DNA from 2 places in the Edaphobacter sp. HDX4 genome. Region 2 is predicted to be linked to the other one. Evidence: riboswitches for the same ligand, from Rfam matches in the RefSeq annotation. Region 2 holds a riboswitch; the other holds the start of a gene.
What was found. Region 2 has a riboswitch for cobalamin ahead of JAO29_RS15050 (ribonucleoside-diphosphate reductase subunit alpha). Riboswitches for the same ligand answer to the same signal wherever they lie in the genome.

Region 1: another riboswitch for cobalamin. It lies ahead of metE (5-methyltetrahydropteroyltriglutamate--homocysteine S-methyltransferase); the one in region 2 lies ahead of JAO29_RS15050 (ribonucleoside-diphosphate reductase subunit alpha).

The regions. Positions count from the first base shown of each region.
Region 1 is NZ_JAEDXW010000012.1:111,564-127,171, forward strand. Features, by position in the region: gene metE (5-methyltetrahydropteroyltriglutamate--homocysteine S-methyltransferase) at 1-1,958, opposite strand, end outside; cobalamin riboswitch at 2,102-2,243, opposite strand; gene JAO29_RS13040 (nuclear transport factor 2 family protein) at 2,355-2,834, opposite strand; gene arsB (ACR3 family arsenite efflux transporter) at 3,239-4,294, opposite strand; gene JAO29_RS13050 (ArsR/SmtB family transcription factor) at 4,295-4,705, opposite strand; gene arsM (arsenite methyltransferase) at 4,779-5,672, shown strand; gene JAO29_RS13060 (arsenate reductase ArsC) at 5,682-6,077, shown strand; gene JAO29_RS13065 (DUF1569 domain-containing protein) at 6,197-6,658, opposite strand; gene JAO29_RS13070 (VOC family protein) at 6,756-7,247, opposite strand; gene JAO29_RS13075 (VOC family protein) at 7,348-8,127, opposite strand; gene JAO29_RS13080 (TetR/AcrR family transcriptional regulator) at 8,249-8,890, shown strand; gene JAO29_RS13085 (serine hydrolase domain-containing protein) at 9,105-10,313, shown strand; gene JAO29_RS13090 (winged helix-turn-helix transcriptional regulator) at 10,561-10,896, opposite strand; gene JAO29_RS13095 (hypothetical protein) at 10,991-11,422, shown strand; gene JAO29_RS13100 (mechanosensitive ion channel family protein) at 11,617-12,666, shown strand; gene hslU (ATP-dependent protease ATPase subunit HslU) at 13,011-14,594, opposite strand; gene hslV (ATP-dependent protease subunit HslV) at 14,679-15,314, opposite strand; gene JAO29_RS13115 (DUF3592 domain-containing protein) at 15,449-15,608, shown strand, end outside.
Region 2 is NZ_JAEDXW010000015.1:74,470-90,077, forward strand. Features, by position in the region: gene JAO29_RS15040 (xanthine dehydrogenase family protein molybdopterin-binding subunit) at 1-1,145, opposite strand, end outside; gene allB (allantoinase AllB) at 1,231-2,592, opposite strand; cobalamin riboswitch at 2,808-3,001, shown strand; gene JAO29_RS15050 (ribonucleoside-diphosphate reductase subunit alpha) at 3,101-5,500, shown strand; gene JAO29_RS15055 (ribonucleotide-diphosphate reductase subunit beta) at 5,515-6,534, shown strand; gene JAO29_RS15060 (GH92 family glycosyl hydrolase) at 6,737-9,052, shown strand; gene JAO29_RS15065 (c-type cytochrome) at 9,156-9,488, shown strand; gene JAO29_RS15070 (c-type cytochrome) at 9,782-10,606, shown strand; gene JAO29_RS15075 (CcdC family protein) at 10,641-11,105, shown strand; RNA gene ssrA (transfer-messenger RNA) at 11,611-11,966, opposite strand; gene JAO29_RS15085 (EamA family transporter) at 12,059-12,478, opposite strand; gene JAO29_RS15090 (CYCXC family (seleno)protein) at 12,528-12,965, opposite strand; gene JAO29_RS15095 (glycine--tRNA ligase subunit alpha) at 13,443-14,414, shown strand; gene glyS (glycine--tRNA ligase subunit beta) at 14,495-15,608, shown strand, end outside.

The sequences.
Region 1 (15,608 bases), on a different contig from region 2:
AGAACATCCTCAAATTCGCAGTAGCACATGTGGGTGTGAATCTGCGTACGATCGCTTACAGCGCTGGTGGCGAGACGGAACGCCTTCACGGCCCAGTCGAGATACTGCTCGCGGTCTGAGTTCCGTAAGGGCAGACCCTCGCGGAGTGCCGGTTCATCTACTTGAATGATGCCGATGCCTGCCGACTCCAGGTCTTTGACCTCAGAACGCAGAGCGAGTGCGATCTGCCAGGCGGTCTGCTGTCGAGGGATGTCGTTGCGTACGAAGGACCACTGCAGCATGGTGATCGGTCCGGTGAGCATTCCCTTCATCGGGCGAGAGGTGAGTGAGCGGGCATAGTCTGTCCACTTCACCGTCATTGGCCGGAGACGAGACACGTCGCCAAAGATGATGGGTGGTTTGACACAGCGTGAGCCATAGCTCTGTACCCAGCCATTCTCCGTGAAGAGAAAGCCTTCGAGATACTCGGCGAAGTACTCCACCATGTCATTCCGCTCGAACTCGCCGTGAACCAGAACGTCGAGCCCGATCTCTTCCTGCTGGCGGATGCAGCTCTCGATGGCTTCGCGGAGAAATGCCTCGTAGGATTCCGTCGTCTCGCGTCCGTGCTTGTGCGCGGCGCGACGCCTGCGTACTTCAGCGGTCTGAGGGAATGAGCCGATGGTGGTCGTGGGGAACAGCGGCAGTTGAAGTTCGGCGCGCTGGGCCAGGGTGCGTTGGCTGTAAGGCGAGATGCGAGCGAAGTCGCTCTCGGAGAGGGCTCCCAGCTGCTGGCGTACTTCGCGATCGGTAGAGGATTCAGCCGCCTCGCGATCTGCGATGGCTATGGCGTTCGCGATGGCTGCCGCCTCATCGGAGTTTGCAAGTGCTATGACTTCGGCGAGCTTCTCCTCCGCGAAGCGCAGCCATCCTTTGACACGAGCGGGAAGGTTGGTTTCGCTGCGCAGATCGTGCGGCACATGCAGCAGCGAGCACGAGGGCGCGAGGATGACACGCTCAGGACCGAGCCTGGAGACCGCCTCAGCGATAAAGCTCTTCGCGATGGCGAAGTCGGTGAGCCAGACATTGCGCCCTTCCACGCAGCCGAGGCTGAGCACCTGTCGCGGCGCGAGTGCCGGAAGAACGTCCTGCAGCTGCTCCGGTGCACGTACGAGGTCGATATGAATGCCTGCCGTATTGGATTCGACAGCGAGCGGCAGATTGTCGCCCACGCGGTCAAAGTAGGTCGTCAGCATCAGCTTGACGGGACTCTGCGTCAGATCCGCGTAGGCTTTCCTGAAGAATCCGGCGGCGCTGTCGGGCAGATCGGTCGCGAGGATGGGTTCGTCGATCTGCACCCACTCCACCTTCTGCTCTGCGAGGGCTGCAAGCACGGTTTTGTAGGCCGCGATCAACTTCTCCGCGAGTGTGAATGGATCGAATCCGTCGGCGCCTTTTCCAAGCAGGAGAAGGGTGAGCGGCCCGATGAGAACAGGGCGAGTCTCAATGCCGAGAACACGAGCCTCCGTGATCTCATTGAAAATCTTTGTGAGGTCGACGGAGAACGGCAGCGATGCGCTCCATTCCGGCACGAGGTAGTGGTAGTTGGTATCGAACCACTTCGTCATCTCCATCGCGGTCTGCTCTTTATTGTTCCGCGCCATCGCGAAGTACCGTTCGAGCGTCACGGATCCGCTGCCGAAACGAGCGGGTGTGGCGCCAAGCAGGACCAGCATGTCGAGCACCTGGTCGTAGAGCGTGAAGTCGTTGGACGGAATGAAGTCGAGCCCGATGGCCTGCTGGAGCCTCCAGTGTTCTGCGCGAAGCGTTGCCGCTGTTTCAAGAAGCTCGCTCTCAATCTGCTTACCAGACCAGAAGCCCTCAAGGGCGAACTTCAGTTCACGCTGCCTTCCTATACGGGGAAAGCCGAGATTGGCTGTCTTGAGCCTGGGGAATGTGTTTACTGCACCTGCGATCATCCTGGTTCTCTCCTTGGTACCTGAGGGAACCACCCATGCGCAGGCATGCCTCAGCGCACACGGCGCGTTAGCAAGCGATGGTCACCGATCCAATCCACGAGAGCGGTAGGCCTCAGCGCACACACGGTCAGCGTCCAGCGCTTCCATGGTGGTGGCGGCAGGTTGGTGTTCGGACTCTGGGATGAATGATCCCATTACCGTTGCGGGACAGCGCCGGACTCGAACCGGCTTCCCCATTTAACAGGCCTTTCGAAGTACGGCCTGACCTGCACATGAAAAGTTTACCGGATGGTAAGCGTTCGTTGATGGATTTACAGATTTAGACGGGCTTTAGGAAAACAGGCAGGGAGCAAGCATGGAGCAGAGCATTCCCGTCCTGCGGCAACGGTCGAGAGGCTATTTCACCAGCAAGCCGTGATTGTGTTCATAGCTGATCACGCGTGTCACCTTCCACGCACCGTCCTTGTTCTGCCACAAGGTTATAAATCTGGCGTCCCCCACGCCGTCCTCGGGGCGGCCAGGGTGGTGGAACCGATGTATCCCAATCTCAACGGCTCCGTAACCTTTCAGCGGATACACTTCAAGGGTTTGCGGGAGCAGTTCCCGCTCCACCTTTCCGCATATGTTCTGCTTGATCGCGGTGAGAAAGGGTGCTTTCCCGACCGACAGTCCTGTCTGGTCGTGGTAGAACTCCAGGTCATCGGAGACCATCGCTCCCAGCGTCGTCAGGTCGCAGTGGTTATACGCATCGAAGAGTTTGGCGTCCAAGGATTTTACGGTGAGGAACAAGGCGTCAGGCTGGGTTCCGGATTGGGCTTGTGCACACACGCCTCCAATACCTGCCAGGAACAGCAGCAAAAGATGAAGTCTCTTCATGTAGAAAACCCTCTCTGCGAAAACGCACGCAAGGGTTAGTACGAGTGGCAGGTGGAAGTTGTTCCCAGCATTACGTGGCATAGCAGGTTGTGGGAAGGACATCATGGCGACATTGGCGGATACACGCCACCATCGACCTTGGAGGCTGCACCCGCTCGATGTAGCAGGAGGGGCGGGGCGCCTCTGATGCGGGGTTCTGCTGTGAGAGACTTGCGCTTGCCCGGTCCTACACTTGTCGTGACGAAGTTGCGCCATGTGCAGTGAGCCCGATATGTGCGGATCTGGTTCGTATGGCACGAGCCCACCTCACCGCGAACAATGGCTGATGATGCTGAACGCTGTGGCGGAAATTGCGAGGTCGGTGATCATAAGCTGACTGTCGAGACTAAATCCCTGAACCTCGACTAGGCGAACAGTTTCTGCCGTAGCCAAAATGCGACGTTCACCAGTCCGATTAGCGCCGGCACTTCGATCAGCGGGCCTACCACCCCAACGAACGCTTCCCCGGAGCTCAATCCGAAGACCGAGACCGCAACAGCAATCGCCAGCTCGAAGTTGTTCCCGGCTGCTGTAAATGAAAGCGCGGCGGATCGCGCGTAGTCCGCACCCAACCTCTTACCCATCCAGAAGCTCACCAGAAACATCACGAGGAAATAGACGACCAGAGGCACGGCGATCTTTACCACGTCCAGAGGCAGCCGCACAATCAAGTCGCCTTTGAGGGAAAACATGACGAGGATGGTGAAGAGCAGCGCGATAAGCGTTAGCGGGCTTATGAGCGGCACGAAGCGCGTTCGATACCATTCTTCACTCTTTGCGCGGATGAGCACGTACCGGGTGAGAAAGCCCGACGCGAACGGCACGCCGAGATACAGACTGACGCTCTTCGCTATCTGCCCGATGCCAACCTGCACAACGCTTCCTTGCAGCCCTAGCCACTTCGGAAGAACGGTGAGGAAGAGCCACGCGTAGATGCTGTAGAAGAGCACCTGGAAGACACTATTAATTGCCACCAGCCCGGCAACGTAGTCCGTGTCGCCTTCTGCAAGCTCGTTCCAAACCAGCACCATCGCAATGCACCGGGCAATCCCGATCAAGATGAGGCCACGCATGTAGGCAGGCTCGCTCCGTAGGAACAGGACAGCCAGCGCGAACATGAGCACCGGGCCGATGAGCCAATTTTGCACCAGCGACAGCCCCAGAACCCGCTTGTTGCGGAAGACCTCCCCCAGCTTTTCATAGCGAACCTTCGCCAGCGGTGGGAACATCATCACGATTAAGCCGATGGCAATAGGAATATTCGTCGTGCCGGTCTGGAAGCGGTTGACGAAGGCAGCGGAACCGGGGACGAAGTGACCGATGCTCACGCCTGCGGCCATTGCGAGGAATATCCAGAGCGTGAGGAAACGGTCCAGAAAAGACAGGCGCTTACGTTGCGCCGGAGCACATGTGGTGGCCATTTAGCAGGACTCGCAGTTCTGCTCAGAGACGGTGGCAGGAAGCGGGGCACCATCCAGTGCGTACTTCGCGGGAGAGCAGCAAGCCCTAGTGAGTCGCGCCCGGTCTGCCACCATCGCCTTGTCTTCCTTCAGCCAATCGAGCGTCTGCCGGAGTATCTGCGATGCCCCGATGTGTGGCGGCATGACGATGCGATAGTGCATCCACTTGCCCTCGCGGCGGGCTGACACGATGCCCGCGCTGCGCAGATAGGCGAGATGGCGGGATATTTTTGGCTGAGGGCCGCCCAGTATCTCCACGAAGTAGCAGACGCACACTTCCTGATCTCCCATCAGATTGAGCAGCCGGAGGCGGGTGTTGTCCCCGAGAGCCTGAAAGAACTGTTCCATGTCAAACTGCGTTTGACGAGCCATGTTTTATATATACGCGTTGACGAATGTGAAGGCAATGAATATATTCACCTTTACGTATATGAGGTGAAAAGGCATGGCAGAGATTCTTGATGCAGTCCGCTCGAAGTATGGCGCGGTGGCAGAGTCCACTCTCTCCAGCAACTACGAGGGCGTGAAGGCTGTAGCCGAGGCGTTCGGCTACTCCGCAGAAGAGCTAACCTCCATTCCCGCAGAAGCCAACATGGGGTTATCGTGCGGCAACCCTACGGCGATCGCTCACCTGAGACCGGGGGAGGTGGTCGTCGATCTTGGCAGTGGGGGCGGGCTAGATGTGTTCCTTGCGGCGAAGATGGTAGGGGAAGAGGGTCGCGCCATCGGCATTGACATGACTCCTGCCATGATCGAACGCGCAAGAGCGAACGCGACGTCGGGCGGATATACCAATGTGGAGTTCTATCAATCCACTATCGACAGCATTCCCTTGGCAGATGCTTCAGTCGATTGCGTCATCTCAAATTGCGTTCTCAACCTCGCACCAGATAAGCCCGCTGTCTTCCGTGAAATCGCCCGCATCCTCAAACCGGGCGGTCGCCTTGCCGTCAGTGATATCGCGCTGAAGAGTGAGCTGCCCGAAGCCATCGCCCGCAGCATGGCGGCATACGTCGGCTGCATCGCTGGCGCTATTAGCAGGGAGGACTACCGTGCCGGGTTGATGTCTGCCGGATTCGAACATGTTGAGATCGTGGATAGCGGGAAAGACTTGAATGCTTATACAAAGGTAGAGAACCAATTGGGCTGCTGCACTCCTGCGATGGAAGAAGGTTCTTGCTGCACCCCGGCATCTGATACGCCCACGCTTCATGAGGAGCTGTCCGATCTTCTGAGCAAATACGACGTGAACGAAGCCGCTGCCAGCGTAAAGGTCTACGCCATCAAGCCACAGTCCACGGCAACAGCTACATGCTGCGGACCGAGCTGCTGCTCCTAAGGGAACGCCATGTTGGTTATATTTGCTTGCGTACATAATGCGGGGCGGTCCCAGATGGCTGCCGCGTTCTTCAATCAGCTTGCAGACCCTGATAAGGCGCAAGCGGTGTCAGCAGGCACAGAACCGGGTGAGCGTGTCCATCCTGAAGTCATGGCCGTGATGCGGGAAGTCGGCATCGACCTTAGCTACGCCATGCCCCAGAGACTTACTGAGGAACTGGCGAGGGAGGCTCAACTTCTGATCACAATGGGTTGCGGTGATACATGCCCGTACGTCCCGGGTCTCCCTCGTGACGACTGGCCTCTACGTGACCCGAAAGGGCTGCCCATAGAGGAAGTGCGGGCAATACGGGATGAGGTAAAGGGGCGGGTAACCGATCTTCTGGGGCGAGAGGGGTTCTGTTGATCCTGCTAAACGCGCTTTTCGTCATCTGGACACTTGCCGAAATTATTCCGGAAATCCGACTTGCCGTTATCGAATGTAATGGCGAAGCCGTTCTTGCGAATCCGGGTGTACGTACCGCGTTAGACGCCGAACTGCCGCAAGTGATGGTCGATGTGTTTGTACATGAGAATGGCCCACTGCTGCGGGCTTAGTGGACCGAAGAAGGGGTGTGGCGAGCGGGAGCAGCACGCAGGGCCTCGACTGGCAAAGCTGCCGATTGCTGCGCTGAGCCTGGAGCGTTCGCTCTCAAGTTCGCACTTTGCCGGATCCCCAGAGAACAGCTCCGGCGATGAGGGCGAGTTGCGGCGCATCGGCGTGTCATCGCGGAAGACCAGCGGTTTAACGAGCCGGCCAATCAGGGGCGCAGGAAATGACGCACGTCTGGGATTGATGATACCTGTCGCCATGTCTATGCCCGAGGTGCAGTGGGCGAGCGTTTGAGCGACAGTCATGCTGCCCCACTGCCGCTCGCTCTCAGGTCCTAGTCGCAGAATGCGCCGGTTAACGTCCTCTACCCAGATTGGATCGAACAGGTCCTTCATCGCAGCTGTCTCCATTGCAAGTAGAGGTTTGAGCACAGAGTTTCGAATGTAATTCGATACCGGCAAGCGCCACGCATTCAATACTTATGCGGGCTCATCAGTCGGGCTTGGCGGCGCGTGCAGCCTCGATCGCGGCGATGTCGATCTTCCGCATGGTCATCATTGCATTCATCGCCCGCTTAGCTGCAGCCCGATCCGAATCCTGCGTGGCCGCAAGCAATGCCCGCGGCGTGATCTGCCACGAAAAGCCCCAGCGATCCTTGCACCAACCGCACATGCTTTCCTGGCCGCCGTTGGTGACAATCGCGTTCCACAGGCGGTCGGTCTCGGCCTGGTCTTCGGTCAGGAAAATGAAGCTGACCGCTTCGTTGGGGACGAACTTCGGACCGCCGTTGAGCCCCAGGAAATTGCGCCCGCAGACAGTGAATTTAACGATCAGTTCCTGGCCCTCCGGGCCGGATGGCGTGTCCGTGGGTGATGCGCTGGCTTCACCAATGTGGCTGTCGGGGAAGGTGGCGGCATAGAACTCGGCTGCTTCGCGGGCTTTCCCGTGGTCGAACCACAGGCAGGTGATCATCTTCTCGGACATCGTATTTTTCTCCTCTCAGCTTCTCAAGCTTCGCTGCAAGTTCTGCGGCCGTTCTTCTGGAAGAGGAGAACGGTTTCGCCGGACATCAAGTACATCGCGGTTACGATTTTGGCCCCTGCATCAAGGCAAAGTGGCCGTCCTGATCGTCCGTGGCCTGCAGGATGCGTGAGCCTCCAGGCACGTCCATTGGAGGCAAAACCACCTTACCGCCGGCTTCGATCACTCGTTGCTGGGCAGCCTCAATGTCGTCGACGGTGAAGTAGAACTGCCAGTGCGGCGGAATACCTTCGGGCATGCCGGGGCCTGTACGGTTCATCATTCCTCCGGTATAGAGAGGCTTGTCGGTCCGGAAGGTCTGGTAGGTTCCCATGGGTCCCATGTCGTGCGCTAAATCTTTCTGCCAGCCGTAGTGCCTGGAGTAGTAGTCGAATGCTTTTGCTGCATCATCGGTGAGCAGTTCATGCCAGCCCACATTGCCCACCGCCATCTGATCGAGACGCGGCGGAGCATCCTGCTTGCCGGGTTCGAAGAGTAAGTACTTCACCTTTTGCGGATCGAGCACGACTGCGAAACGGCCCACGCCAGGGATGTCCTGAGCAGATTTCACGATGGTCCCGCCGTCTGCTGTTACCGCGTTCAGCTCTTTATCAAGATTCGCGGTGTGGATGTGGCCCACCCACTGAGTAGGAAGCTCAGGCGCGCCCGCGCCAGCCCAGGTCATCATGCCTCCAACATCTTTGCCGTCTTTACCGAAGATCATGTAGGTAAAACCAGGCATACCGGCGTCCTTGATATCCCAACCAACTACCTTTTTGTAGAAGCTGACTGCCTTGTCCATGTCATTGGTTACGAGTTCGTACCAGATGAATCCGTCTGCCATTGCGCACCTTCCGTTTCGCGATGTATCAGCACCAAGTAAACATCGTCCACATACGCTACCACCGAAAGTGGACGCTGTCCACACGAACCCTCCCCGAGATACACTCTTCCTTGAATACACGATGAAAAAGAACGTCACCCCTGAGAAACGCAAGACTTTTCGTCATGGCGACCTGCGCAATGCGCTCGTAAGAGCAGGACTCGAAATGGCGCGAGCTGGAGGCCCCGATGCGGTTGTCCTGCGAGAGGCGACTCGGCAGGCGGGTGTCTCTCCGAATGCGGCTTACAGACACTTCGCTGGACAGGCTGACCTGTTGGATGCGGTGCGGTCGGCATGTCTGTCACGGGTCGCGGCGGCAATTGAAGATGAGTTGAAAAAGTGCCGTCCAGGAAGCAATCCCCAAGTATTTGCACGAAAGAGCCTACGTGCAGTGGGCATGGGGTACTTAGGATTCGCAATGAGGGAGCCGGGCATGTTTCGTACAGCTTTCTCAGTTCCACCGCCGGTTCATTCCCCTGATCCGGCAAATACGGCGTCGATGGGGCTGAACCCGTTTCAGCTGCTTTCGCTGGCTCTGGATCGCATGCAGGAGAGCGGCTTGCTTAGCAAGAAGGATCGCAAAGGTGCAGAGTACCTTGCGTGGTCGACGGTTCATGGGCTGGCACTTCTGGTGCTTGAGGGGCCGCTGCACGCGATGCCGCCACAAATGGTTCTGGCGCTGGGAGAGCGGTTGGTTGTCATGGTGGAACGTGGTCTGAGCTAACGGAACCGGACTGCCCCGAGCTTATCTTTGAAGGCGCTATAAGTCTCACAAACAGGTATCTCAGCCTCAGAGGATCGCTACCGCGATGCATAAATCTGATACCGATGCGATGGCGGGGTATGTGGCGGTGAGGTGTTTGGGTTTTCCAGGGAACTGGGCACAATTTTTGGCGTTTTAAGATCTTCTATCGCTGTACGCTAGAATCTCGCTCACGATGAACAGTTCACACTTGAAGCCTGCATTGCTCGCTGCGCTTGTGGTTTTAATTACCGTGGACGCGCTGGCGCAAAAGGCCACACACACTCTTCCAGGTGGAACCGCCATCGACGCAGAGGTGAGGCACGTGATGGCTCGCACGCATGCGAACGGTCTCGCTATCGCTCTCATCGATCATGGCAAGGTCGGCTATGTACAGGCCTACGGTATTCGCAATGCTAAAGGTGAACCGCTCACCACGGACACGGTGATGTACGGAGCCTCGCTTACCAAGATGGTCTTTAGCTATCACGTGCTGCAGCTGGTCGATCAGGGCAAGCTCAAGCTTGATACGCCGATCAAAGATGATCTTGAAAAACCACTAATCGAATACGGCTCCCATTCCGATGAGAAGTTTCTCAGCAAGTACGGGCCGTATACCGATCTTGCCGGCGATCCGCGCTGGGAGAAGATCACGCCGCGCATGACCCTCACGCATTCGACGGGATTCGCAAACTTCTGGTTCATCGAGCCCGACCAGAAGCTGCGCATTCACTTCGATCCCGGCACCCGCTTCAGCTATTCCGGCGAAGGTCTGAGTCTGCTGCAGTTCGCCATCGAGCACGGCAAGCAGTCGCAGGGTCTGGGCGTTGACATGGACGATCTGACCACGGCGAGTTTCGACCGCCTTGGCATGACGCGCACGCGCCTGATGTGGCGGCCCGACTTTGCTGCCAGCCTTGCCGATGGTTGGAACGATAAGGGCCAGCCGCTGCCCCATGATGAACGCAGCAAGGTGCGCGTAGCAGGATCGATGGATACCACCATCGCCGACATCTCGAAGTTCGTCGCGGCCCTTGTGCGTGGCGATGGACTCAGCACGGCCTCTCGCAGGGAGATGACGAAGCCGCAGCTCAAGATCACCACAGCGCACCAGTTCCCCAACTTTGCAGCTTCGCTTCCCGTAAGCGAGCGACGCAAAGATCTGTACGCGGGACTTGGCATCGTCGTATTCGATGGACCGCAGGGACACGGCTTCTTCAAAGGCGGACACAACGAGCAGACAGCCAACACCGTCGTTTGCCTCGAAAAGAGTCTGCGGTGCGTGGTCATTCTCTCGAACGATGTTCGGGCGGAGGCAGGCTTCGCTGAACTGGTTAAGTTCATCCTCGGCGATACAGGCGTGCCCTACGACTGGGAGTACGGAGACTACGCCGGAAAGTCCTAGAGGCTCTTTTCGCTCGTAAAAAGATCGCTTGCAGCATCGGGGCACCGCATGGTCGGGAGACTTGATTTTGGAGGGTCGGGCGATTGTTAGAAATGTCCAGATGGCGTCTTCATGCCGCGGACATCAGTTTAGACCAACATGCATTTGGTAGGAGAGGATCGCCACGGAGGTTTGACTTCCCGTACTTATCGGGTGACCGCATCGCAGGTTTGTGGAAGGATGAGCACGCAGGATTCTCCGCGAGCGCTCAGGCCGGACGCTCGCGTTTGAGGTGCTCTCTGCCCCATGTGCAGAGAACGTCCAACACGGGAACCAACGTCATCCCATACGGCGTCAGCGAGTACCGCACTCGCAGAGGCAAGCCTTGTTCTTGATGCCGGTCGAGAATGCCACTCTCAGTCATGTCTCGGAGATGCCGGAGGAGCATCCGTTCTGTGATCTCAGGGATACTCTTCCGCAGTTCGCTCGTTCTCATCGGCCCATCCAGCAATCGCCATAGGATGGTGCCCTTCCATCTCCCGTCGATCACGCTAAGCGTGACATCGATCGGGCATGGCGAGATCTCCTTCTTCGAGACGCCCATAGTGTTGTATCCACTGACAACTTTGTCAGTGCTCCTTTTTGTATCAGTGCCAATTGGATGGCATCTGAAGCCAAGGAGTCAATAGGAGCCGCTCATGCACTTGTTCAACATGGCCACTGACTTTTTCATTCTCACGTTGGTCGGCGTCGAGTTCTCTGTCTCTGCCTTCGTAAACCCCGCCGCATCGCGACTTGATCCCGAAGCACAGTTGAAGATGCTTGGCCGTTTCGCCTCCGTCCTTGGAAGGGTGATGCCGGTCTGGTATCCAGTCTGCACCTTAATGCTCGGCATTCAGACCTGGCTTCATTGGTACGCGCCGGGGCTCGGACTCCTGCTCACAGCGGATGCGATCTGGGTGCTTACTTCGGTGGTATCGATCTTTTTTCTGGTTCCACTGAATAGCCGCATCGCAGAAGGTGTTGCCGATTGGCAGCGGATACATCGGATCTGGGACAGGAGGCATCGCATGCGGATCGCCGCTCTCGCCATCGCAGCCCTTCTGCTCACAGACGTGCTCGTGTGCTGAGCGGGTTCCGACTCAGATCAATATTGGAAAGCGCACATGTGCGAAGTTGGACCGGTTATCAGGCCCAAGAGGCCTGAGACGGGTCACATAAGCCCACTTATGGGGAGTGATCCATTCCTCCACCCCCCGGGAAGGTCGATTCGGAGAAACAACCGGCTGGTGGAAGGAAGAGTGCCCGCGTATTGGACTGGTCTATGTCTCAAGCGACGGATCCGGCGGCGGAATGTTCCCCGAGCACGCGCCGCGCATCCAAAATCAACATGGCGGGTCCGTTCATCACTTTCACAGGCGAGCAGCATAATCTCACCATCGGTGGCGTCAAACTCCTGGGGATGGATCAAGGCAGCGTTCGGAAGCTTGTCTTCACGCTTATTTTTTTCGTCTTCCTGTTCGCTCTAAGCAAGTTGCTCCGCTGGTTCTCTCATCGCTTCGGAGGCACCCGGCAGAAGACCGCCTTCTGGGCCAGGCAGGGTATCAGCCTGACGACGTTCCTGGTTGCGGTCCTTGGCTTCTTCTCCATCTGGTTCGACAACCCGGCGCGGCTTGCGACCGGTTTCGGCCTTGTCTCGGCCGGACTCGCTTTTGCGCTGCAGAAGGTCGTTGCCAGTTTTGCCGGCTACTTCGTCATCTTGCGCGGAAAGACCTTCAATGTCGGTGATCGCATTAAGATGGGTCCGGTGCGCGGCGATGTGATAGCGCTGAATTTCATGCAGACCGTCATCATGGAGATGGGAGAGACGCCGGCGGAGCAGACCGAATCGCCGGGCATGTGGGTCGAGGCGCGCCAGTACTCCGGCCGTATCGTTACGGTCTCGAATTCACAGATATTCGACGACCCCGTCTATAACTACTCTCGCGATTTCCCCTATATCTGGGAGGAGATGCACTTCCCGATCTCCTTCAAAGACGATCGTTATAGGGCCGAAGCGATCATCCGGGACGCAATCACGCGTAACACCCGCGAGATCGCTAATCTTGCCGAACCTGAGCTCGCCCGCCTCAAGGAACGTTTCTTCATCACCGCAGCCGATATTAACCCGCATTCGTATATGCGCATCACGGATAACTGGATCGAGTTCACGTTTCGCTTTCTGGCTCCCGTGCAGAATGTTCGTGCCCTAAAGGACAGGATCAGTCGCGACATTATGGATGGCCTGGATGCTGCAGGAATCGGCATCGCTTCGGGGACATACGAGATCGTCGGCCTGCCGCCGATCCGCTTGGAGACGGATCGGGCTGGCTAGCCGCTATCAACGCTCGTTGAAGACGGTTTGGAACGCCTGCAATACGAGTTCTCTGTTCCGCTGCTCTGCTGGCGTTAACAATCGAAATGAGCGCCACGCCACGTGTGGATGCAATCAACGACATCTCCATCGCGAGGTTTGTAGCCGACCACCAGGTCGATTGCGGGGGGCGTCCCCTTTCAGAGGTCGGCTTGTCACCGGCCAAGTTGCAAAATTACGGGCATACATCGGGCGAGTCACGGTGAAAACAGGTTCAGCTTAGTCGCGGCCGGATGCTCTGATCATGTTGCGATGAAGCTACGCATGACCAGGGCACCCGATGTGCAGACCACAGTTGCCTCGAGTTAGAGGATGTAACGCGAGAGGTCCTGATCCTTGACGATGGAGGCGACCTGCTGGCGAACGTACTCCGGATCGACGACGATGACTTTTTCGCGAACGCCTGCAGTCTCGCGTTCAATGACGGGAAGAGGCGATGTTGGCGTGGCTCCATCAGCAGGCGCTGCAGCGTCGATCTGGGCGACAACCCCTTCTTCGGTAGCCTGGCTGCGGGGCGCTTTCATAAGGTCCGGAGCCTGGAAGCTGATCTCGTCGAGTACCCGCTCGAGGATGGTGTGAAGGCGGCGGGCGCCGATGTTCTCCGTGGTCTCGTTGACGCGGAAGGCGAACTGCGCCATCTCGGCGATGGCCTCCCTGGTGAACTCGAGCTTGAGGCCTTCGGTCTCGAGCAGGGCGACGGACTGTTTGACGAGTGAGGACTTGGGCTCGGTGAGGATGCGGACGAAGTCCTCGACGGTGAGCGACTGCAGCTCGACGCGGATGGGGAAGCGGCCCTGCAGCTCGGGGATGAGGTCGGAGGGTTTGGAGACGTGGAAGGCCCCCGCGGCGATGAAGAGGATGTGGTCGGTGGAGACCATACCGTACTTGGTGTTGACGGTCGTGCCTTCGACGATGGGGAGGATGTCGCGCTGGACGCCTTCGCGGGAGACGTCGGGGCCGTGGCCACCTTCGCGTCCGGCGATCTTGTCGATCTCGTCCAGGAAGACCATTCCGGAATCTTCGACGCGTTCGACGGCGAGGCGGGTGACCTGATCCATATCGATCAGGCGGCCCTCTTCTTCCTGGACCAGGTATTCGAAGGCCTCAGAGACCTTCATCTTGCGCTTCTTGGTGCGCTGTCCGAAGAGCCCCGGGATCATGTCTTTGAGGTTGATGTCCATCTCTTCGGTGCCCTGGTTGGTGATGATCTCGAAGCTGGGCTGGTTGCGGTCGCGCACATCCATCTCGACGATACGGTCGTCGAGCTTGCCTTCGCGGAACTGCTGGCGCAGTTTCTCGCGGGTTCGCTGCTCCCGGTCGCCGGGTTTCTCTTCGGCACCGACGGGAGTCTCCGGCATGCTGGCGGGAAGCTGGATGATATTCGTTCCCGGTTCGTGGGTTGCAGCAGCTGCGGTTGCTGCAGCCGGTGTTGGAGGCAGCAGAAGGTCCAGCAGACGATCTTCTGCAGAGAGCTCTGCCTTGTCCTCGACCTCTTCGAGTTTTTCTTCGCGAACCATGTCGATGGCGATCTCCACCAGGTCGCGGACGATGGATTCCACATCGCGGCCGACGTAGCCGACCTCGGTGAACTTGGAGGCCTCAACCTTGAGGAAGGGCGAGTTGGTGAGTTTGGCGAGCCGCCGGGCGATCTCGGTCTTTCCGACGCCGGTGGGCCCGATCATGATGATGTTCTTGGGCATGATCTCGTCGGCTAGATCGGGGGCAAGCTTTTGACGGCGCATGCGATTTCGCAGAGCTATGGCGACGGCGCGCTTGGCGGCCTTCTGACCGACGACATATTTATCCAGCTCGGCGACGATCTCGCGCGGAGTCATCTCGTCGAGTGCGAGTGCCTGGTCTTCTGCGGTTCCTGGAAGAAAGATTGCCATCAATAAAACTCCTGGCTTTCAGCTCAAGCTGAAAGCGAAATCAAACTATCTCGAAAGAGCCCGCGCTGCGAGCCGGGCGAGGGCCTAAGACGCTGATTTCAGTTCTTCGATCGTAAAGTTCTGATTGGTATAGATGCAGATGTCGCCCGCGATTTTCATGGACTTCTCTGCGATCTCCCGTGCGGACAGCGATGTATTTTCAAGCAGCGCACGTCCGGCTGCCAAAGCGAAACTGCCGCCGCTGCCGATGGCGCAGATGCCTTCGTCCGGGTCAATGACGTCGCCGGTTCCTGAGAGCATGAGGGTCTGCTTGACATCGGCCACGATGAGCAGGGCTTCGAGCTGGCGCAGCATCTTATCGGTTCGCCAGTCCTTTGCCAGTTCGACGGCGGCGCGGCTGAGGTTTCCGGCATACTGCTCGAGCTTGGTCTCGAAGCGGGCAAAGAGGGAGAAGGCATCCGCGGTAGAGCCGGCGAATCCGGCCAGAACCTTATCCTGGTAGAGCCTGCGAATCTTCTTGGCAGAGTGCTTCATCACGGTCGAGCCCATGGATACCTGGCCATCGGCGGCCATCACGACAGAATCCTCGCGCCGAACACAGACGACGGTAGTGGACCGGATGCGACGACCTTCAGCCAGATCGAGTGGATGAGCTGCAGAAGAGGATTTCAGCAGGGGGGAAGAGTCTCCAGGTGACGGAAAAACACGGTTTTTGCTCACATCTCAGTATATCGCCAGCCGTGCTGGAGAGGTCGGGTGGACCGGAATGGATCGGGAGAGGGGCCCCCAGGAGATATCGCGCAAACTCTTCATTGCAAGTGGCGTGACCTGGGCTATGCTTTGGCTAGACAGCCGTGTTGACGACAGTACCAGAGTATCTCTCGGTTCCTTTGCGCTCTCCGCGAAACGTGGTGGTGGCGGTTACTGCAGCCGCAGCGGTTGGAGGGCTTGCCTGGTACGTCTTCCGTCGTCCGCGACCTACAGCGGAAGAGATGGAACGCGCCCGAAGAGAGT
Region 2 (15,608 bases):
TTGCGGCGGCGGAACTCGTCTGGACTGATACCAATAGTTCGCGCGATATGATCCATGTGACACTCAAGGGCAAAGATGCTCTGAGGAGCACCAAAGCCGCGGAAGGCACCGTGCGGAGGTGTATTCGTCGCCACGGCTTTCGCGTGGATACGGATATTCGGCCAAAGGTATGGTCCGGCTGCGTGAATCGTACCGCGGGAAAGGACGACGGAAGACAGGGTGGCGTAAGCACCTCCGTCGATGACGAATTCAATTTCGCCACCGAGAAGTTTTCCTTCTTTGCTGACTGCCGTGCGATGCCGCGTGCGTGAGGGATGCCGCTTGGTGGTCGCCGCCATATCTTCCATGCGGTCATAGACGATCTTGACGGGCTTGTTTGCCTTCCGCGCGAGCAGAGCGGCGTGACCCGCGATCATCGATGGATATTCTTCTTTGCCTCCGAATGCACCTCCGGTTTCTGTCTGGACGACCCGAACCTTATCTTCGGGCAGTCCCAGCAGGGTCATAAGAGCTTTTTGTACATAGAAAGGGCATTGCATTGAACCCCACACCGTGCAGCCTTCTGGCTCCTGATACTGAGCGATGACACCGTTGTTTTCTATGTAGAGCTGTTCCTGTGCTCCGGTCGTGTATTCGCCCTCTACAATCCATGCTGCCTCTTTCCAGACATCCTCTAAATTCCCCTTGTTGACCGTGTAAGTTTTGAAGATGTTATCCGTTCCCCATATAACCTGCTCCTGGCTCTCGCTCTCCTCGATAGAGTGAATCGACGGCAAAGGCTCATACTGAATGGAAATTGCTGATACTGCGCTTGCGAGCAGGTAGCGGTCATGATGGGCGAGCAGCAGAATAGGCTCTTCAGGATGATTCACAAAGTCGGCGGCAAGACAGGGTTGATCATCCAGGATCAGGGAGACAACGTTTTTGCCAGGAATGTCCATCGCTGTGACGATGATGAAGTCGTTCCACGGGATATCTTCAGGGAACTGAACTCCCAAGATCTTTCCTCGCGGAATCTTACTTCGTACGGTTGCACCGAACAGCATGTCTGGAAAAACGAGGTCGTCGACGTACTTCGCCTGACCGGCAACCTTCGCTGCTCCTTCTCTCCTGGGAACGGATGTTCCAACGACACGTTGATTCACAGAATCCTTTCAGCGGGCGAAATGGCGCTCAGGAATTTGAGTAGCATACAAGAACTTAGTCATGGAGATGAACAAAAATGTGCTCTCATTCTGTCGTCAATCTAATCTCCGCTCCTATTCTCTTGCCAGGTGAGATAAAGCCTTCCGGGCCATAGATCTGTTCGCCCCGGAGGAACGTATAGCGGACTGAGCCGTACAATTCTTCTCCCACATAGGGAGAGATGGGATGCCTGTAGTGCAGCATCCCATCCGTTACCTTGAATCGTGTTTCTGGATCAAAAACCACGAAGTCGGCGTCCATCCCGACGGCAATACTTCCTTTCCGCGTGGAAATGCCGGCAAGAGCCGCAGGCAATCTGGCCATCCAATTCGAAATTGTTTCCAAGGGGATGCCGTGCTTCTTCATGCCTGTCCAAACGACTGACAACGTGAGAGGCAGGCTTGCGATTCCTCCCCACGCCTTGCTGAAGTCACCTTCCTCTTGCCGCTTCATCTCGGGCGGGCAAGGAGAGTGATCGCTCGCAATCAGATCGATGATGCCTTTCTGGAGCCCCGCCCATAGACCTTCGCGATTGTGAAGCGAACGAATAGGGGGAGCACACTTCACCAAGGTCTCTGATAGGCCGATTCTCTCAGCCGAAAAATGCAGATAATGAGGGCAGGTCTCTACTGATATAGGAAGGCCTTCACGTCGAGCGTTATCGAGTTCCTCGAGAGCCCCAGCGGTGGCTAAGTGAACGATGTGAACGCGGAAGCGGAATCGCCGGCACAACCGAATGAGCAGCCTGATGGCATCCACTTCGGCGGTGTCGGGACGAGACTGAAGATACGTGGAATATTCCTTCCAATCTGCTTCGGAGAGCTGGGAGGTCGCAGCCTCGATAGCCTCAGGCAGCTCCGCATGAACCAGAAGCGGGAGTTCGGTTTGAGCCAGGATTGGCGCGGCTCGCTCCAGCCCCTCTACGGTAAGTCTCGTAAGGCCATCGATGCCGGGATCGACGAGGAAACACTTGTACCCTCGGACTCCAGCTGCGGCAAGAGGAAGCAGATGGTCATGATTGTCGTCCGTAATTCCCGCCCAAGCGGCCCAATCGATATAACAGTTCCCCTCGGCAGCGGAACGCTTCCGTTCGAGGGCTTCAACTGTGATTGTTGCTGGAAGGCAGTTCAGCGGCATATCGACAATAGTTGTAATGCCCCCTGCCGCCGCTGCCCGGGTGGCTGTTTCGAAACCTTCCCAATGGGTTCGTCCAGGCTCATTGACGTGGACATGGGTGTCAACCAGACCGGGCATGATTACCAGATCTCCGAAGTCACGTACCTCGATCGATCGATCAAGGTCGCAAGCACCGATCAGATCCACGATCACACCGTTATCCACGATGATAGAGCCGGCAAAAATGCCTTGGGGAGTAATCACCCGTTTTGAAGCAAAGGCCCGTACCATGTCTGATCTTCTGCTGTGATGTGAGAGGAGGTCAAGTCAAGGTGAGTCCTTGCAGGAGACCTTTGTCTCGTCGACAAGCCCAAAATTGGTTGGAAGGCCGGATAGTTAGCGTAGCTTCCCAACGGTGAGGCTCATTTTTTCGATGCCTCTCGGAGCCCCGGTATTTACATTCGAACCTCAATATATAGATGTTGACCCGAGTGAGGACCCTTGTTATAGTCAGTCTACTTCAAGGTGCTTCACCTGATACAGGTGAAGCTGAAAAGGGAATCCGGTGAGAATCCGGAACTGCCCCGCAGCGGTAAGCAGGAACGAACGCTCCATCTGAGGCACTGGCCATATAGCTGGGAAGCCGGAGTAAGTAGGGAGCCTGCAGAGTCCGAAGACCTGCCTGAAGCTCGTGCTGAACGGCACGAATCTCACACACCTTCGAGGGGGAGGTGCGGTGGCCGCAACCTGTTTTGCTGCGTCTTCCGCTTTCCGCTCCAGGGTTTAAGGATTTCATTTCATGGCGGCGCAGGCCACGTTGCAGGAACAAGACCCTAGCTTTCCAACGATCGAATCGGTTCCCACCATGCATGTGCGCAAACGAAATGGCGCACTAGAACCCGTTGATGTGAACAAGATTGTGCGCGCGGTGAAGCGACGCTGCGTCGGACTGCCGCATGTCGATGCAATCCGCGTGGCGGCAAAAACAATCGGCGGACTCTTCGATGGTGCCACCACTCGGGAACTGGATTCGATCTCCATTCAGACGGCTGCCGCCCTTATCGCCGAGGAGCCCGAGTATTCACGCCTTGCATCGCGTCTGCTGCTGGCAACGATTGAAAAAGAGGTTGCAGGGCAGAATATCTACTCTTTCTCTCAGTCTGTTCAGGCTGGGTGCCGGGAACGACTGATTTCAGAAGAGACCGAAGCATTCGTCGACGCTAATACACGCAAGTTCAACGATGCCATCGACGATCGCCTCTCCGATCAGTTCGAATATTTTGGCTTGCGCACGGTGTATGACCGATATCTTTTGCGACATCCGATTACGCGTCAAGTCATCGAGACTCCGCAGCATTTCTTCATGCGCGTAGCGGTTGGGCTTTCAACCCGTGTCAATGAAGCAATCGATTTCTATCGTCTGCTGGCCTCGCATGATTACTTGCCGAGCTCCCCGACCCTCTTCAATAGTGGAACCCGCCACTCGCAGATGTCGTCATGCTACTTACTAGACTCGCCAAATGACTCGCTGGAGTCGATCTACGACGCTTACAAGCAGATTGCGATGCTATCAAAATTCTCGGGCGGCATTGGATTAGCCTTTCACCGCGTGCGTTCTGAGGGGTCATTGATACGCGCTACCAATGGGCTTTCGAACGGAATCGTGCCATGGCTTCGCACGTTAGATGCTTCCGTCGCCGCGGTAAATCAGGGTGGCAAAAGGAAAGGCGCATGCTGTGCCTATCTTGAACCATGGCATTCCGATATTGAGTCTTATCTGGAGCTTCGGGACAACACAGGCGACCAGGCAAGAAGGACTTATAACCTGAACTTGGCCAACTGGATTCCGGACCTTTTCATGAGACGCGTTGACGAGGACGCAGTATGGTCGTTGTTCGATCCAAAGATTGTTCCTCAACTGCCTGACCTATATGGAAAAGAGTTCGAGCAGGCCTACGCGGTAGCAGAAAGTCAGAAGCTATACACCAAGCAGGTAAAAGCCCGGGATCTGTACGCGAGAATGATGCGTACCCTCGCTGAGACCGGAAATGGATGGATGGTCTTCAAGGACGCCTGCAACCTGAAGTGTAACCAGACGGGCAGCGATGGGAACGTCGTACATCTTTCCAACCTTTGTACAGAAATCACAGAAGTCACTCCGTCGGACGAGATCGCGGTCTGTAATTTGGGATCGATCAACCTGGCAAGACATGTAGTGAATGGTGTTTTCGATTTTGCGAAGCTTGCATCCACGGTGCGTCAAGCAGTACCAATGCTTGATCGGGTCATCGATATCAACTACTATCCGGTAAATCAAGCGGCCACTGCTAACAGCCGGTGGCGCCCTGTGGGCCTTGGCATCATGGGACTGCAGGATGTGTTTTTTCAACTGCGTATCGCCTTCGATTCGCCGGAAGCAAGGCGTCTCTCAGTCAAAATCCAAGAAGAGATATACTTCGAAGCTCTTTCTGCCTCGTGTGATCTTGCATCGTTGAGTGGAGCGCATCCAGCATTTCATGAGACACGTGCAGCAAATGGCGAATTGCAATTCGATCTCTGGGGCGTAACACCAGCCACGCAAGAACGCTGGCACTTGCTGCGAGAACGGATACGGGAGAATGGTCTACGCAATTCTCTGATGATTGCCATTGCTCCTACAGCGACAATCGCTTCGATCGTGGGATGTTATGAGTGCATCGAGCCGCAGATATCTAACCTCTTCAAGCGTGAGACGCTGTCGGGTGAGTTTATGCAAATCAACCGCTACCTCGTCCAGGAACTTAAGCAGTTAGGACTCTGGTCAGAAGAGATGCGAAGCCGTATCAAGCTGAGCGAAGGTTCGATCCAAAACATTGCTGAAATTCCCGAGGAGTTGAAAGCAATCTATAGGACTGCCTGGGAGATTCCCATGAGGTCCATCATAGATATGGCCTCAGAGCGTGGAGCATTCATCGATCAGAGTCAATCTCTGAATCTATTTGTGGAATCGCCGAATATCGGTCGTCTCAGCTCGATGTATATGTATGCCTGGAAGCAGGGCATCAAGACCACCTACTATCTTCGCTCTCGCCCAGCGACAAAGATTGCTAAGACAACTGTTGCAAACAGCGCGGCTGGGAGAAACGAAACAGTGATATCTACCGCGGCGGCGGTCTCCTGTTCCCTTGAAAATCCTGGTTCGTGTGAGGCGTGCCAGTAGAAATGGAGAATCGAATGTCTAGTTCAGTGCCCAACGCTATCCTCGATCCGGGTCTTTCACTAACTCTCAGGCCGATGCGCTATCCCCTCTTCTTCGAAATGTTCAAAGATGGGATACGTAATACCTGGACTGTCGAAGAGGTCGACTTTTCAACCGATCTGGTCGATCTGCGATCCAGATTGACACCAGCAGAGACGCACTTGATTCAACGACTCGTTGCATTCTTCGCTACAGGCGATTCGATCGTTTCGAACAATCTCGTGCTGAATCTTTATAAGCACATCAATTCTCCTGAGGCCCGGCTTTACCTTTCCAGGCAACTGTTCGAAGAAGCAGTGCACGTTCAGTTCTATCTCACGTTACTAGATAACTATGTGCCCGATGTGGATGCGCGCGCAGCTGCGTTTGCCGCAGTCGAGAACATTCCCTCGATCACGAAGAAGGCGCAGTTTTGCGTGCGTTGGATGGACTCGATCCAACAGCTGAATGAGCTTCGTACGACAGAACATCGCAGACAATTCCTGCTGAATCTAATCTGCTTTGCTGCTTGTATCGAGGGCCTCTTCTTCTTTGCGGCGTTCGCATATGTGTATTTTCTCCGATCGCGCGGTCTCCTGAACGGATTGGCCGCTGGAACCAACTGGGTCTTTCGAGATGAGAGTTGTCATCTTGAATTCGCCTTCGCCGTGGTGAATGTTGTGCGATCTGAGGAGCCTGAGCTCTTTGATAAGGAATTGGAACAGCAGATCGTGACGATGATTAAAGATGCCGTGGATTGCGAGCTACAGTTTGCGGAAGACCTGTTATCGCAGGGAGTAGCGGGACTCTCGGTTCGTGAGATGCGCGAATACCTCGAATATGTAGCTGATTCGCGTGTTGTGCGCTTGGGAATAGCTCCCATTTTCGGATCGAAGAATCCATTTGCCTTCATGGAATTGCAAGACGTACAAGAGTTGACAAATTTTTTCGAGCGCCGCGTCTCGGCTTACCAGGTCGCAGTACCTGGTGAAGTGACTTTCCATGAAGATTTCTAACCGAGATACCTAGCATTCGGGAGAAGCCAGATCCTTATAGAGACTGGGGCCTGGCACCTACGCCAACTGCTGGCTAATAGTTCGTAGTGCCTACGTGACGGCGGACAGCTGTCGGGGATGTCATAATGATCGATATTCAAGGCATATGCAGAACCGCCAATGTGCGAATATGCCCTGATATCAAGGGGTATCGCGCCACATTATGGCTAACATCGTGCTGCTGGTTCTTTGTGCTCTGATCGCCGGTCGTTCCTCCTGGGCCCAAAACGTTGAAGATCTGGTCCATCCGCTGGTCGGCACAGAGCGGGAGGGACAGACTTATCCGGCCGTTGGCGTTCCATTTGCGATGACCAATTGGACTCCGCAGACCCGTGCAGGCGAGATTAAGTGCATTGCGCCCTACTATTTCACGGACACCCGTATCCAGGGATTTCGCGGGTCCCACTTCTTGAGTGGGAGCTGTGTCCCGGACTACGGGAGCGTAACTTTGATGCCCGGGGATGGTGAATTGCGTACTGATGCAATCGAAAGGTCGTCAGGCTTCGACCGAAAATCTGAAAGAGCGACGCCTTACGAGTACCGGGTCGACCTCTCCGATTCAAATATCAGTGCTCAGATTACTGGAACGAAGCGATCTGGCATTATGAACTTCCAATTCAAGACGAATGAAGATCAAAGCTGGATAGTTATCGAAAACAATGCACGTGGCGGAGACGGCCAGATAAGAATCGACGCTGCAAAGGGAGAGATCACAGGTAAGGTTCCGGTACGACGTGAATATGCAGGGAGCGGGAAACTTGCCGGCTTTAGTTCCTACTTCGTGATCCAGTTCGATCGCCCATTCTCTTCAAGTGGCACATGGATTGGCAAAGAAAAGCGAAAGGGTGCAAGTCTCCAGGAAGGGGATGGCAAAACACCTGGCGTGATCACGGTTCCTGCAGTCATGACCTCCACAGGCGGTGCCTCCGCAGCATCGGCACGTGTGCCAGTTGGAAATCCGCGTGGCGGCTTTGGCGCGTACGTTGAGTTTGGTAAAGTTAGAAGCGGTGAGGTAGTCAAAGCCCGTATTGGGACATCTTTTGTGAGTGTGGAAGCGGCTCGCAGAAACCTCTCAGCCGAGATTCCGAGTTGGGAATATGAAAAAATTCGCGAGAAGGCCCGCCAGCAATGGCATCGCGATCTAAGCAGGATAGAGATTGAGGGTTCATCGCAAGATCGTACCGTGTTCTATACCGCGTTTTATCATGCCCTGCTGCATCCACGAACATACAGCGACGTTGATGGAACCTACCCGCGTTTCGCGGACGATGGACAGGTCGAACGGGTAAACGGGGCTACGGTCTATGATGATTTCTCTCTCTGGGATATCTTCCGAGCCCAACTGCCGCTGTTAACGATTATCGATCCATCACGAGATGCAGAGATGATGCAGTCGCTCGTTCTTAAGGGTATCCAGGGAGGATTCCTGCCCATCTTCCCCGCATGGAATAGTTACACATCCGAGATGGTGGGGGACCATGCTTCTGTCGCGATGATCGATGCCTATAGCAAAGGTATCCGGGGCTTTGATGTCCCTACTGCGTATGAACTGATGCGCAAAAACGCAACTGAAATTCCGTCTTCGCGTAATGAGTATCTCGACGGGAAGGGACGTCGCGGACTGTCCTCCTATCTGAAGTATGGGTACATTCCTCTGGAGGATCACATCGATGATGCCTTCCACAAAAACGAGCAGGTCTCCCGCACCTTGGAATATGCCTATGATGACGCGATACTGGCCAGATTCGCCACTGCCTTGGGGAAGAACGGCGATGCGACTCTTTTTCGGGCGCACGGTGAGAACTGGAGGAAGATCATCGATCCACAGACAGGATTCGCCCGTGGCAGGCATGCGGATGGATCGTGGATTACGCCCTTCGATCCTGCCGGCAAATACCCGTGGATTACAGAAGGATTGCCTTGGCAGTACACCTTCTTCGTTCCGCAGAACGTAAACGGACTCGTCGACTTTGAAGGAGGGAAGAAGGGGTTCGAGTCGAAATTAGATCAACTGTTTAGCAACAATCTCTACGATCATGGCAATGAACCGAGCCACCACATCGCGTATCTCTACGACGCGACTGGAGCGGCATGGAAAACACAGCGGCAGGTACGATCACTGATGAAAACGGAATACAGGGACGGCCCGGGTGGACTTGCGGGTAATGATGATGCAGGTCAGATGAGCGCATGGTACGTTCTCAGTGCTCTAGGGTGGTACCAGGTATGCCCCGGAATTCCAGAATACTGGATCGGATCACCCAACTTTGACAAAGTAGATGTTCATTTGCCGGACGGCCGATCTCTAAGAATTGTCGCCACGGGGGCTGAATCGGGCAAACAGTACGTCGGGGCTGTTTATCTAAACAAAAGAAAGATTACCGACTGGAAGTTGAGCTATTCGCAGATCATGGGGGGTGGGGAACTGCGATATGAGATGAGAAGCAGGCCCGCGGAATCAGAAGGAAAGCAGCCGTAGCAGTCCGCGAATTCCGTCTCAACAGAGCATTGTGGTATACAGTTTTATGCCCCACCCCTCACGCGAAGAGGTCGGTGGGAGGGGTAAGAGAGGATTCCAAGGCTTGAAAACTAGATTATTGCTTGCGACGAGTGTGCTTGGTTGGGCGATTTCTTCCTCTGGTGCAGTTGCCCAGGACCACAGTGGGCCAAGTGCAGCTTCCAAGGACTTGTTTAGCTCGCGGTGTGCTATGTGCCATGGAGCAGATGGACATGGATCAGACATGGGTAAGTCGCTGAAGGTGAAAGACTTGACCTCCAAAGAGGTTCAAAGTCAATCCGATGCTGAGTTGGCCCATGTGATCTCAGAGGGAAAAAACAACATGCCCCCTTTTAAAGCCTCCCTAAAAGAAGAAGAAATAAAAGGCGTGGTTCAATATCTACGTACACTGAAATAATCCACTCGATATAAGGGCATGTGGTTCGTTCTCCAAACGCCTCTTCTCATGCCGTAATGGAGCTTATGCCTCTGCTCTCCCGTTGTCTGTCCCCTCGTCTGGCGCTATCTATTGGCGCATCTTTACTCTTAATTGGACTTTTATCTGGTTGCCGGCAAGATATGCATGACCAACCGAAGATGTTTCCACTGCGGTCAACCACATTGTTCCCTGATGGCCGTTCAGTTAGGCCCCAAGTTGAGAACACGGTTGGCCGTTCGCAGTTGGAGTCTTCGGATTACTTCACCACTGGAATGGTAAATGGAGCTGAAGCAGATGGCTTACCATTCAAGGTGACGCAGACTGTTCTGCGGCGTGGACAGGAACGATACAACATCTATTGCACGCCATGTCACTCCAGGGTTGGAAATGGCAAGGGAATGATTGTGCAACGGGGATATTATCAGGCGACCAGCTTCCATTCTGATCGCTTGCGCCGTGCTCCGCTAGGACACTTTTTCTCAGTAATGACCAACGGCTACGGAGCGATGCCTGATTATGCAGCGCAGCTTTCCCCTCAGGATCGCTGGGCGGTCGCCGCCTACATTCGGGCTCTCCAGCTGAGCCAGAGCGCGACGAAGGAAGACGTTCCTGGGCGCGAAGCTGTATTACCGTTAGATACATTAGCTGAGCAATCAGGCCTGTCGAAAACATTCCTGGATCAGTGGTTGAATTCATCACAATCTCAGGCTGTGGTGCCGGCAGTTCCGAGCTCACAACCTATCAGTGGAGCTCCGAAGGATTCCGCCGCCGATATGCCAGCCGGTGTGACCTCATCCCACGGCGCGCCCGGTGACCTCAAGCCGCATCCCACTGCTGCTGCAACTGCAACAAAAGGGGATGCAGGGAAGGGGAAGAAGATCTATGCGGAGAACTGTTCGGTATGTCACCAGCCGACGCGAACGGGAATGCCTCCAGTCTTCCCATCTCTCCTTGGAGTGGTTGACCGGGTCGGAGAGGCTAGAGTTCGCACCGTGGCTCGTACAGGCATCCCAGATGCCAAACCACCCATGCCACCGCATCCGAATCTGAGCGACAAGGACATCAATGATCTCCTTGCATTCCTTCGGACCAAGTAACTTTCGCTCCAGGTCTATAGGTTACGATTTAACTATGGTGGATTTACCAGGAGCATCTGTTGGCACGGCGATTTTAGGGTTTTTCGCCGTTTTGGCATGGCGTATTCGAGAAGGGCGTAGTCCAGTAACGCTCAAAAAAGTCATCATCCCTCCTTTGGGGATGGCGACTGGGTTTTCGATGTTCGTGATCCCAGTCTTCAGAGTCCCGTGGCAGTGGGCTTTGGGTGCATTCGTAATCGGCGCTTCTGTACTCGCGTACCCTCTCATCCGAACCTCTCGGATGACCCGCGAGGGTGATATCGTCATGATGCGGCGATCAAAAGCTTTCTTTGGGGTGATGGTGGTCCTGGCTCTCATTCGCTTAGCGGCACGCAAATATGTAAACAGAATAGTGTCTCTAGAACAGACGGCTGGACTGTTCTTTGTGCTGGCCTTCGGCATGATTCTTAGTTGGCGAATTAGTATGTTATTGGAATATCGACGGCTTACCGGGGAATGATGCCGATTTCGCCTGAGTCACACCGCGATATACCGACCAGAGCTTCGACGTGTGACTGTTCCATGTGTCAACACAGAGGTCTCCTCTCAAGGGGAAAGTGAATAGGCAAACCCTGGCCTCATCAGCATTCGCTGATTGGTTGGGTTCTGCGAAGTTGTTCCGATAGATCGGATCGGCGATTTCGCGCATCGATTTGCGTCTTTTTGCGTCTTTGCCTGCTCTCTCGATGCATCATCTGGTAGGCGATTGTCTACTCTCAGGTCCGGGTCTTCGTAGAGCGCGGACGCAGTTGCCATTCGTGAGAGTGCCCAAAATCCATTTGGGACGACCGCAGCGCTTCCAATTGTTGTCTTCTGCACGAGAGCGATCGGAAGAGTGACAAGTGTGAATAGCGCATCAGCCTTCCTATTCGAGTGCGATTTCTGGTGCGCTCGAATGACTCTGTTGTTCAAACGTCGCACAAATTGGACATCGAGATAAGTTGCTGACTTGTTGATTTTAGTGATGGTGGAGGCGGCGGGAGTCGAACCCGCGTCCGAAAAAACCTTCAACAGAGAGCCTTCATGCTTTTCCCTGGTTCATTTTTGTCTCGTCACCGGCACTTAGAACGGGCAAAGATGCGCCGACAACCAGCCTGATCGATCTCACTCACCCCGCTCAGGCGGAGCAGGGAAGAGCCAGCCTACTGTGCGACGATCGGTACGGACCCATAGGCGAAGTCCGAGCGATCGGCTACTTAGTTAATTAAGCAGCGAGTGCGAATTGAGGTTCGGCACTTATAGTTTTGTGAGCGATTACGGGTGTCCACACCCCGGCATGCCTCTCTGCCGCAAGCAATCCCGTCGAAGCCGTGACGCCCCCATTTGGAGCTGGCACCAACATTGCATTGGGCCGTACAAAGAACTTCCTTGATTATATCGCGATAGCCGAGCAGTCCGCGTACGCGTGCCATATTAGGCGAATGCCAGAATCACTGCTCCGATCGCAATTAGGGATGCGCCTCCGACCTTCATAGGCGTTAGTTTCTCGCCGAGGAACAACCAGGCCCCCAGAATCACCAAAACCACGCTTAGCTTATCGACCGGAGCAACGCTCGACGCCGGCCCAAGCTGGAGCGCCCGAAAGTAGCAGAGCCATGAAAGCCCAGTTGCCATTCCGGAGAGGACTAGAAATATCCAGCTTCGGACGGAGATCTGAGCGATTCCGCGATGACTTTCCAGACTCAGCGCGATCGCCCACGTGAACAACACAATGACGGAGGTCCGAATCGCAGTAGCTAGATTGCTATCGATCCCGGCAATGCCAATTTTAGCCAGAAGTGCCGTTGCTGCTGCAAACACCGCAGAGAGAATCGCCCAGAAAAACCAGCTCATACCTGAGAGCATAGCCCGTCATGACTGAAAAGCGAACGAATGCATTGATTTACAGAGATGCATTTTCCAGATCGACGTCCTGCCAGTCGCCCCGCTCGATCCCCGCCCGGATCTGGGCGGGCGTCTTTCCCTTTTTCGTCTGCTGGTACGAGTAAACCGCCTCGCGCATACAGGTTGAGCAAGCTGCGCCATGGGTTCCCTCAAAGCAGCTATGCAGGCTGTTATGTCCCATGGCGACGTCGCATCGGCAGTAGCAAGGCTGCTGGTGTAGAACGGCGGGGATCTTTGCCGCCATCTTGTAAGCAGTTACCTGATAGGCATGGGAGAAATAGGGGCCCGAAAGCTGGGCTCCGCTCAGGATAGGAGGCAGAGGCTTCGATGGAGATTTTGCATTGTAGGCAGGAATTTCGACAGCCGGATTGCTCCATTGTGCCGAGGCAGCGACCGTGACAAGACCAAGAGCGAGCAGTCCCAAAATCCGCTTCATTGCTTCATTCTAGAAGGAAGGCGTTGATCTCACAAAAAAAACGGCACGAACATTGTTCGTGCCGGGAGGCCAGTGACGCAACTTGTATCAGCCGAGGATTCACGCTCAAGGCTGAGAATCTGTCCGGAACTCTTCATCCCGTAAGAAAAATATACCACAATATGGAAAAGGAAATAGCAAAAATATGTTCTCTCATAGAAAAGAGTAGCCGATTGAGCGTCGCCGAGAGAGTGTTTATCTCGAGTAAGCTATTCATTTATAGACGTTTATCGCATGATATGCATTGATTTATGGAAAGGTGTGGGGGCGATAATAATTTAGTAATTTCATTCTCCAATATTTGGGAGATGGATTGTGAGTTGTGCTCTTTTCACGAAATAGCCCGGTATGACGGACAACCTCACGAAGTGCAAGGTAAGACCCACCTGCCAATCCTGCATTTAGAATGGAACAACCACTGAAAATAAAGAGAAGTGAATGACCGTCAATACAAAAAAAGGCGAGACGCTTACCTTCCAGGAGCTTCTGTTCCGTCTGCAGCGCTTTTGGGCTGACCAGGGATGTGTCTTGCAGCAGCCTTATGACGTTGAGGTTGGAGCTGGAACCATGTCTCCCGATACCTTTCTACGGGTTCTTGGTCCCAAACCGGTGCGCATCGCCTACGCTCAACCTTCACGCCGCCCTGCAGATGGCCGGTACGGCGAGAATCCCAATCGCCTGTTTCGACACACCCAATTCCAGGTGATTCTGAAGCCGCCACCGGAGAGGATCCAGGAACTGTACCTCGAGTCACTTGAGGCCATCGGGATCGACCTTCGCCAACACGACATCAAGTTCGAAGAAGACAATTGGGAGTGGCCGGTCGGCGGGGCCTGGGGGGTCGGGTGGCAGGTCATGCTCGATGGGCTCGAAATCACGCAGTTTACTTACTTCCAGCAGTGCGGGGGGATGGATCTGGACCCAATCGCTGGAGAGATCACCTATGGTCTCGAACGCATCGGAGGGTTTCTACAGGACGTGGACTCCATTTACGACATAGTCTGGGCTGTGGAACCGGATACGGGACGTCGAGTGACCTACGGCGAGATGCGGCTGGCAGAAGAGGAACAGTTTTCCGCGTACAGTTTCGACTACGCGGAGGTGCCGAAGCTGTGGGAACACCTTAAGCTCTATGAGTCAGAGTGCCTTGCTCTGCTCGAAAAGAGTCGCGATATGAAGGAGTTGGATACTCTCGCTCTGAAGCGTTTTCCTGTCTTGGGAGCCTATGAACTAGCCTTGAAATGTTCGCACATGTTCAATCTGCTGGACGCTCGAGGTGCAATCTCCGTCACCGAGCGCGTTGGCGTGATGGCGCGAATCCGCACTCTCGTAGTAGGAGTTGCGAAGGCACATGCCCGGCAAGGTGAACTTTTGGCGCAGAGGGAAGTGGAAGTGTCAGTCTCCAGCTGAAACGCTGATATGACTGAAGCAGCAAAGATGTCTAATCCGGACCTGAGCGTCCGTGCCGAATGAAAGATGAATCGAGAGTGATGGCTGATTTTCTTGTTGAGATTGGTTTGGAAGAGGTTCCCGCGCGCATGATCGCGGGAGCGGAGACTGAATTGAGCCGTCGGGTTCTTGCTTTGCTGCAACGAGAGCGTCTCATAGAGCCCGGAGTCTCAGGTAGAAGCTTCTCGACACCTCGCCGGCTCGCGCTGCTGGTTCCAGATGTATCCGAGCGTCAGAGCGACAGCGCAGAGGAAGTCATGGGACCGTCCGTGAAGATCGCGTACAAGGATGGTGTGGCAACTCCGGCTGCTTTAGCTTTTGCGAAGAAGAGTAGCGTAGAAGTGGAAGCCTTGAAGACAGTTCTTACTCCGAAGGGAGAGTATCTTGCGGCCACGCTGGTCAAGAGCGGACGCCTGGCCTCAGAGGTAATGGCCGCGGAGTTGCCCAAGGAATTGGCTGCTATCTATTGGGCGAAGAATATGTACTGGCGCCCAGGAAAGCCGGAGCGGTTCGTACGTCCCATCCGCTGGCTTGTCGCTCTTCTGGGGGCAGAAGTCGTTCCGATCGAGTTCGGTGGCAAAGTCGCCCAAAGAGTGACCTATGGGCACCGCGTTCTCTTTGGTGATGCCGGAATCGCAATCGAATCGCCTTCGAGCTATGAATCAGCCCTTCTCGAGGCTCATGTGATCGCTGATGCGGAAGCACGACGCCAAAAGATCCGAAAGGCGCTCGATCGAGTGACGCGTACCGTACCTGAGGCGAGGTGGCGCGAAGATCACGATCTGATCGACACCCTGACCCATCTGACAGAGTGGGCTTCGGATCGAACAGTCATTCTGGGCAATTTTGAGGAAGAGTATCTCTCTCTGCCTGAAGAGGTTCTGGTCACCGTAATGCGCGATCATCAGAAGTACCTCGCAGTAGAAGGCCCCTCAGGCAAGCTTGCCTCGCATTTTCTTGCCGTTCTAAATACAGAGGCCGACGAAGAGGGATTGACAGTCATTCGGCATGGGAACGAGCGTGTCCTCCGCGCACGATTCAACGATGCGCGCTTCTTCTGGGAGTTCGATCAACGTACTGCCTTGAAGAATCGCGTGAAGTTGTTGGAGAACGTGACCTTTCAAAAAGAACTAGGGAGCTACGCCGACAAAACGA